Regions from separate parts of the Hydrogenophaga taeniospiralis genome, predicted to be linked through region 1. Evidence: predicted binding sites of a transcription regulator. Region 1 holds the regulator's gene; the other holds the start of a gene.
What was found. Region 1 encodes sigma-54, which starts transcription at its own class of promoters, with help from an activator protein. Its sites were predicted from a motif close to TGGCANGNAANCTGCTTT; they were not measured.
Positions count from the first base shown of each region.

Region 1 (3,406 bases):
CGGCGGGGAGCGGCGCCGGGTGGAGATTGCCCGCGCGCTGGCCACCCGGCCGCGCTTCATTCTGCTGGACGAACCGTTTGCCGGTATTGATCCGATCGCCGTGATCGAGATCCAGCACATCATTGGCTTCCTGAAATCGCGTGGCATCGGGGTACTGATCACCGACCACAACGTGCGCGAGACCCTGGGTATCTGCGATCACGCCTACATCATCAGCGACGGACAGGTGCTCGCCAGCGGCACCACGGCCGAGATCGTGGAGAACGCCGAAGTGCGCCGGGTGTACCTCGGCGAGCATTTCAGGATGTGATGCATGGGGCGCTTGTGTGTCTCATGCCCGCCGGCCCGACCCGGCTCCCGCACCGCTGCGCGACCCGCGCGCCGGGTCGCTGTCCCTCCGTTTTGCCGGCCTGACGCATGAAACAAGGCCTGTCGCTGCGCGTCTCCCAGCATCTGGCGCTCACGCCCCAGCTGCAGCAGTCGATCCGTCTGCTGCAGCTGTCCACGCTGGAGATGGCGCAGGAGGTCGAGCAGATGCTCGACGAGAACCCGTTTCTGGAGCGCACCGAGGAGCTCGCCGAACGCGAGGCGTTTGGTCTGGAGCAGATCGACGCGCCGGTGAGCGCGGGCGAGCAGATCGCCGAAGCCACGGTGGCGGCTGCCAGCGACCTGGCCCCGGCCGCCGAATTCGACGGCCCGTTGCCGCCTGCGTCGTCCACCGTGTCGCCGGTCGACGGCGGCGAAGGCGGTGAGGGCGAGGCGCTGGAGAGCCGGCTCGATGGCGCCGCGCCGATGGAAGAGAGCTGGGAAGGCGACGGCACGGTCGAGATGGCGCCCGATGACAGCGAGTGGGGCGGCGACGCGCCGCCGCGCAACAACAACTCGTCGGGCGACGACGACGAAACCGCCAGCGCCGCCGACCTCGCGCGCGTGCCCGTCAGCCTGCAGGACCACCTGCACGACCAGGCCCGCTGCCTGCGCCTGAGCGACGAGGACAGCGCCGCGCTGTATTTCCTGATCGAGTCGCTCAACGACGACGGTTACCTCGAAGAGCGCCTGTCCGAGCTGGCTGGCGCCTGGTTGCGGCTCTCGGCCCCGCCGGGCAAGCCGGTCGATCCGCAGGAGCACCTGGAGGAACTCGAAGCGCTCGAACAGCGCCTGGGCGTGGCGCTGCAGCTGCTGCAACACATGGAGCCTTCGGGTGTGGGCGCGCGCGACCTGGGCGAATGCCTGCGCCTGCAGATCCTGGAGCTGCGCAACAGCCCCGAGGCGCGGGCCGCGCTGGCCATCTGCAGCCAGCCGCTGGAGCTCATGGCCAAGCGCGACATCAAGCGCCTGTGCAACCTGTGTGGCCTGGACGACGCCACCGTGCGCGCCGCCCTGGCCTTGATCGCCCGGCTCGAACCCAAGCCCGGGCGCCGCTTCGTCGATGTCGAGCGCAACGTGGTCGTGCCCGACGTCATCGTCACCCGCGCCGGGCGCGGCTTCAAGGTCCAGCTCAACGCCGAGGTCATGCCGCGCCTGCGCGTGCACGACGTGTACGCCAATGCCATGCGGCAGAACCGGGGCGGACGCGACAACGGCGGCGAAGCCGGCCACGCCGCCATGCAGCAGCGGCTGCAGGAAGCCCGCTGGTTCATCAAGAACATCCAGCAGCGCTTCGACACCATCCTGCGCGTCTCCAGCGCCATCGTCGAGCGCCAGCGCAACTTCTTCATGCACGGCGAACTCGCCATGCGCCCGCTGGTGCTGCGCGAGATCGCCGACGAACTCGGCCTGCACGAGTCCACCATCAGCCGCGTGACCACCGCCAAATACATGGCCACGCCCTTCGGCACCTACGAACTGAAGTATTTCTTCGGCTCCAGCCTGGGCACCGAAACCGGCGGCAACGCATCGAGCACTGCGGTGCGCGCGCTGCTCAAGCAATTCATCGCCTCCGAAGAGCCGGGCAAGCCGCTGTCGGACAACCAGCTCTCCGACCTGCTGCGCGAGCAGGGCATCGAGTGCGCGCGCCGCACCGTGGCCAAGTACCGTGAGGCCTTGCGCATCGCGCCAGCGAACCTGCGCAAAGCGCTCTGAACACCCCCTGCCGTGAACCAACTCCAACTCTTTCTTCCCTGCGCCGCCGGCGTCGAGGACTTCCTCGCCGCCGAGGTGCAGCGCATCACCAACGAGCCGCTGGCTTTCAAGGCGCGTGGCGGCGTGGGGGTGCGGGCATCGTGGCGCGACGCCATGCGCCTGAACCTGCACAGCCGCCTGACGCAGCGCGTGCTGGTGCAGCTCTGGCACGGCGAGTACCGCAACGAGAACGACCTGTACAACGCCGCGGGCGACGTGGCCTGGGAAATCTGGTTCACCCCGGCGCAGACCATCAAGGTCGAGATCACCGCGCAGCACAGCCCGCTGACCTCGCTCAACTTTGCCGCGCTCAAGATCAAGGACGCCATCTGCGACCGCTTCCGTGCCAAGCGCGGCGAGCGCCCCAGCGTGGACACCACCTGGCCCGACGTGCGCATCTACGCCCACCTCACCACCGACAGCGTCACGCTCTACATCGACACCTCGGGTGAGCCGCTGTTCAAGCGCGGCTGGCGCGAAGACAAGGGCGACGCGCCGCTGAAGGAAACCCTGGCCGCCGCCATGATCGCCGCCACCGGCTGGGACGCCTGCGCCGACCAGCCGCTCGACGACATTCCCCCGCTCTACGACCCCTGCTGCGGCAGTGGCACGGTGGTGATCGAAGCCGCGCAGATCGCACTGAACATTCCGCCCGGCCTGCTGCGCCGTTTCGCGTTTGAAAAGATGCTGCCGTTCCAGGCCCACGTGTGGCAGGCCATCCGGGACGATGCCGTGCGCCAGCAGCGCGAGTGGCCGGCGGGCCACGCGCCCATCGTCTTCGGCAGCGACGTGTCGTTCCGCATGGTCGACTTCGCGCAGCGCAACGCCGAGCGCGCCGGCGTGGCCCACGCCATCCAGCTGCGCGGCGGTGACGCCCTGCAGCGCATGCCACCCTGCCAGACGCCCGGCGTGATGCTGCTCAACCCGCCGTATGGCGAGCGCATCGCCGCCGCCGGTGTGGCCGGTGAAAACGCCAGCGCGCGTGCGCTGCGCCAGGCGCCGCGCACACCGCGCACTTTCAGCGTGGGGCAGGCCGCGCCGCCCGCGCCCGGCCAGGGCCGCGGGGAGCCGGAGGTTTCGCGGCTGGGCCGCGAGAGTGCGCAGATGGCCGATGGCGGCGACGGCAGTGAGTTTTTCCAGCAGCTCGCGGCCCACTGGAAGAGCCACTACGCCGGCTGGAGCGCCTGGCTGCTCACGCCCGACCTCAAGCTGCCCGGCAAGATGCGTTTCAAGGAATCGCGCCGCGTGCCGCTGTGGAACGGCCCCATCGAGTGCCGGCTGTTCC
Region 1 is NZ_JAHBAG010000001.1:1,456,610-1,460,015, forward strand. Features, by position in the region: gene lptB (LPS export ABC transporter ATP-binding protein) at 1-310, shown strand, start outside; gene rpoN (RNA polymerase factor sigma-54) at 418-2,082, shown strand; gene KIH07_RS07130 (THUMP domain-containing class I SAM-dependent RNA methyltransferase) at 2,095-3,406, shown strand, end outside.

Region 2 (3,406 bases), 490 kb from region 1:
AGCAGTTGCAGGCGAGCGCGCTGTCGATTGCGCCGTGGACTTCAAATACGATGCGGCCGCAATGGCAGCTGCCGGTGTGGGTCGGGGTGGGGGTTGATTCAGAGGGCATGGTGGGTGCAGTGTGGTGGATCTGAAGAGGGCCTTCAAGATCCACGACGAACGACCCGCCCTGTTTTCGACAGCGGGGGCTCCTTTTGAGGACCCACCATGGTCATGTCTCCCGCCGTGCCCGTGGTCGCTCGTGCCGACCTCGCGCCTTCCCCACAAGCGATCACCAGCTCACTTCCCGGTCCGGCGTGGCGCTGATGCGGTGGATGCTCAGGTCCGCGCCGTCGTATTCCTCTTCCTGGCTCAGCCGCAGGCCCATGACCGCCTTGAGCGTGCCATAGACCACCGCGCCGCCCAGCAGCGCCCAGACCACGCCCAGGCCGGTGCCGATGACTTGCGCGCCGAAGCTCACGCCGCCCAGCCCGCCCAGCGCCTGTTGGCCGAAGATGCCGGCGGCGATGCCGCCCCAGGTGCCGCACAGGCCATGCAGCGGCCAGACGCCGAGCACGTCGTCGATCTTCCAGCGGTTCTGCGTCAGCGTGAACATGCCCACGAAGAGCGCGCCCGCCACGGCGCCGACCACCAGCGCGCCCAGTGGGTGCATGAGGTCGGAGCCCGCGCACACGGCCACCAGGCCGGCCAGCGGGCCGTTGTGCACGAAACCGGGGTCGTTCTTGCCGGCCAGCAGCGCGGCCAGCGTGCCGCCCACCATGGCCATGAGCGAGTTCACCGCCACCAGGCCCGAGATGTTTTCCAGCCGCTGCGCGCTCATCACGTTGAAGCCGAACCAGCCCACGCAGAGAATCCACGCGCCCAGTGCGAGGAAGGGGATGCTCGACGGCGGGTGGGCCGACATGCCGCCGTCCTTGCGGTAGCGGTTGGCGCGCGCGCCCAGGAAGATGACGGCGGGCAACGCGATCCAGCCGCCCACGGCGTGCACCACCACCGAGCCGGCGAAGTCGTGGAAGACCGCGCCGGTGGTGGCCTCGATCCAGGCCTGCACGCCGAAGTGGCCGTTCCAGGCGATGCCCTCGAAGAAGGGGTAGACCAGGCCGACGATGACGGCCGTTGCGATCAGTTGTGGCCAGAACTTGGCGCGTTCGGCAATGCCGCCGGAGATGATGGCGGGGATGGCGGCCGCGAAGGTGAGCAGGAAGAAGAACTTCACCAGCTCGTAGCCGTTTTTCTGGGCCAGCGTCTCGGCGCCGACGAAGAACGAGGCGCCGTAGGCCACGCCGTAGCCGACGACGAAGTAGGCGATGGTCGAGACCGAAAAGTCCACCAGGATCTTGACCAGGGCGTTGACCTGGTTCTTCTTGCGAACCGTGCCCAGCTCCAGAAAGGCGAAACCCGCGTGCATGGCCAGGACCATGATGCCGCCGAGCAGGATGAACAGGGCATCAGCGCCCTGTTTGAGTGCGTCCATGTGAATCTCCGTGCAGAAATAACTTGTTTTGGTGCGTTGAAAGCGCCAAAACAGGGTCTGCATGGCGAATCGCACCATTCGCAAGCAAAAAACAAGCCAGATACTTCATGGTGGTGCGGTAGGCACCGAATGGGTGCCTTGGGCCCGATGTTCAGGCCGTGCGGCGCCGGCGCCGCGCGCACCGGTGGTGTGCGGTCAGACGCAGGGGATGCATTCCGGTGTGCTTCAGCCAATCGCCCGCAACGTCGCGGGCACGATCAACCGGTGCATGGGCGTGACCGGCAGCATGTACAGCCTGCCCAGCGCGTTCTTGGTGTGGACCACAGTGGTGACGGTTACACGGGCCCGGTCGTTGGCGGCGGGTGCGCGGTGCACGGAGATCACCACGCTCAGGTGCTTGTCGTTGTCACCGAGCAGCACCTCGTCGGGCGTGTTTTCGATCAGGGTGAAGATGCCCACGCGGTCGCCAGGGCGGTAGTCGGCGTCGGGGCGGGCGGGGTCGATCTGCGAGAGCGCACCCAGGTTCTTGATGCCGAAGACCTGCACGATGCGGTTGCGCAGCGCCATGCAGGCGTTGACCCAGCCGGGCGTGGCCTGTGCGGCCTTGAGAAACTGGCCGAGCGCGCTGCGCTGGGGGTCGGCGGCGTCGATGGCCCAGGCGTCGAAGAAGTCGGCACCCTCCAGACGGGGAGCGATGCGGCTGTCGGCGGGCGGGCTGGTTTCGGAGGGGATGTTCATGGGGGGCTTCTTTCGCTGGGCATCAGCCGCACGACCCGCGTCCACGCCCCTGGCCCGACTATAGCCAGCGGCCACAGCGCGCCCACAAAAAAGCCACCCGGCGGGTGGCTTGGTCGTGGCGTTCGGCCGTTCAGCTGCAGCTCACGCTGCCGCAGCCGCTCATGGAGGCGGGCCGCACCTTGCTCGGGTCGGCCAGGGTTTCGGTGCGGGAGTCGAAGCCCACATCTTTCATGTGCAGCGCCAGGCCGGCGTCCATGCTGGCGGCGTGCTGCGGAAACCACTCGACCAGCGCCTCGGCCAGGCGCGAGATGATTTCCGTGTCGCCCTGCTCGTAGTGCTCGACCACGGCGCGCAGGGTGTCCAGGATGGTGGCGTGGTGCGAGGCGTGGCAGTTGTCGGCGGCGAAGCCGGTGGCCAGCATCCAGCGCTCTTCCTGCGCGAAATGCTCCACCGTGTGCGCCACGAATGTGCGGTACAGCGGCAGTTGCTGGTCGTGCGGCGTGGCCAGCAGCTCGTTGAGCATGACCACGAACTCTTCGTGCGTGTCGTCCATGCGGGCGTCGCCCGTCTGCAGTTGGGGGGACCAGTCCAGCCCAGCCGTGGCTGGCGTGGGCGTGTGGGGGGCGGTGGAGGTTGCAGTGGTGTCCATGGTCCGGAAATGTAGCCGCAGTGGCGGCGACGGGGCTTGATGGAGGTCAAGCGGGCCCCGGCTATCATGCCGCCACCAACTACCTTCTGGAGGATGAGATGAACTTTGTCGATGCCGTCAAGACCTGTTTCACCAAGTACGTGGGGTTCGAGGGGCGCGCGACGCGCTCGGAGTATTGGTGGTGGGTGCTGTTCCTGATCGTTGTGGGGGTGGTGCTGGGCATGCTCCGCATGGGGATGGTGCACAACCTGTTTTCGCTCGCCACGCTGCTGCCGTCGATCGCGGTGGGCGCGCGCCGTCTGCACGACATCGGCAAGAGCGGTTGGTGGCAGCTCATCGGCCTGATCCCGGTGATCGGTTGGTTGGTGTTGATCTACTGGGCCGTGCAGCCCAGCCAGGGCAGCAACGCTTACAGCGGGGCACCGTCCCAGTAACAACGGCCTTGTCGGGCGGCGGGCCGGCCCGTTCTCAGGCCCGCGGGTCGTCCAGCATCTGCAGCACGGCGGCCTGCACGTCGGGCGATGCCAGGGCCTGCTCCAGCCGCG
Region 2 is NZ_JAHBAG010000001.1:1,945,005-1,948,410, forward strand. Features, by position in the region: gene KIH07_RS09340 (GFA family protein) at 1-109, opposite strand, end outside; gene KIH07_RS09345 (ammonium transporter) at 272-1,474, opposite strand; gene KIH07_RS09350 (DUF2867 domain-containing protein) at 1,700-2,212, opposite strand; gene KIH07_RS09355 (bacteriohemerythrin) at 2,343-2,861, opposite strand; gene KIH07_RS09360 (DUF805 domain-containing protein) at 2,960-3,295, shown strand; gene KIH07_RS09365 (HDOD domain-containing protein) at 3,330-3,406, opposite strand, start outside.
Region 2: KIH07_RS09345 (ammonium transporter) is a predicted target of sigma-54. The motif match lies at 1,556-1,573, and genes of this name have one in related genera.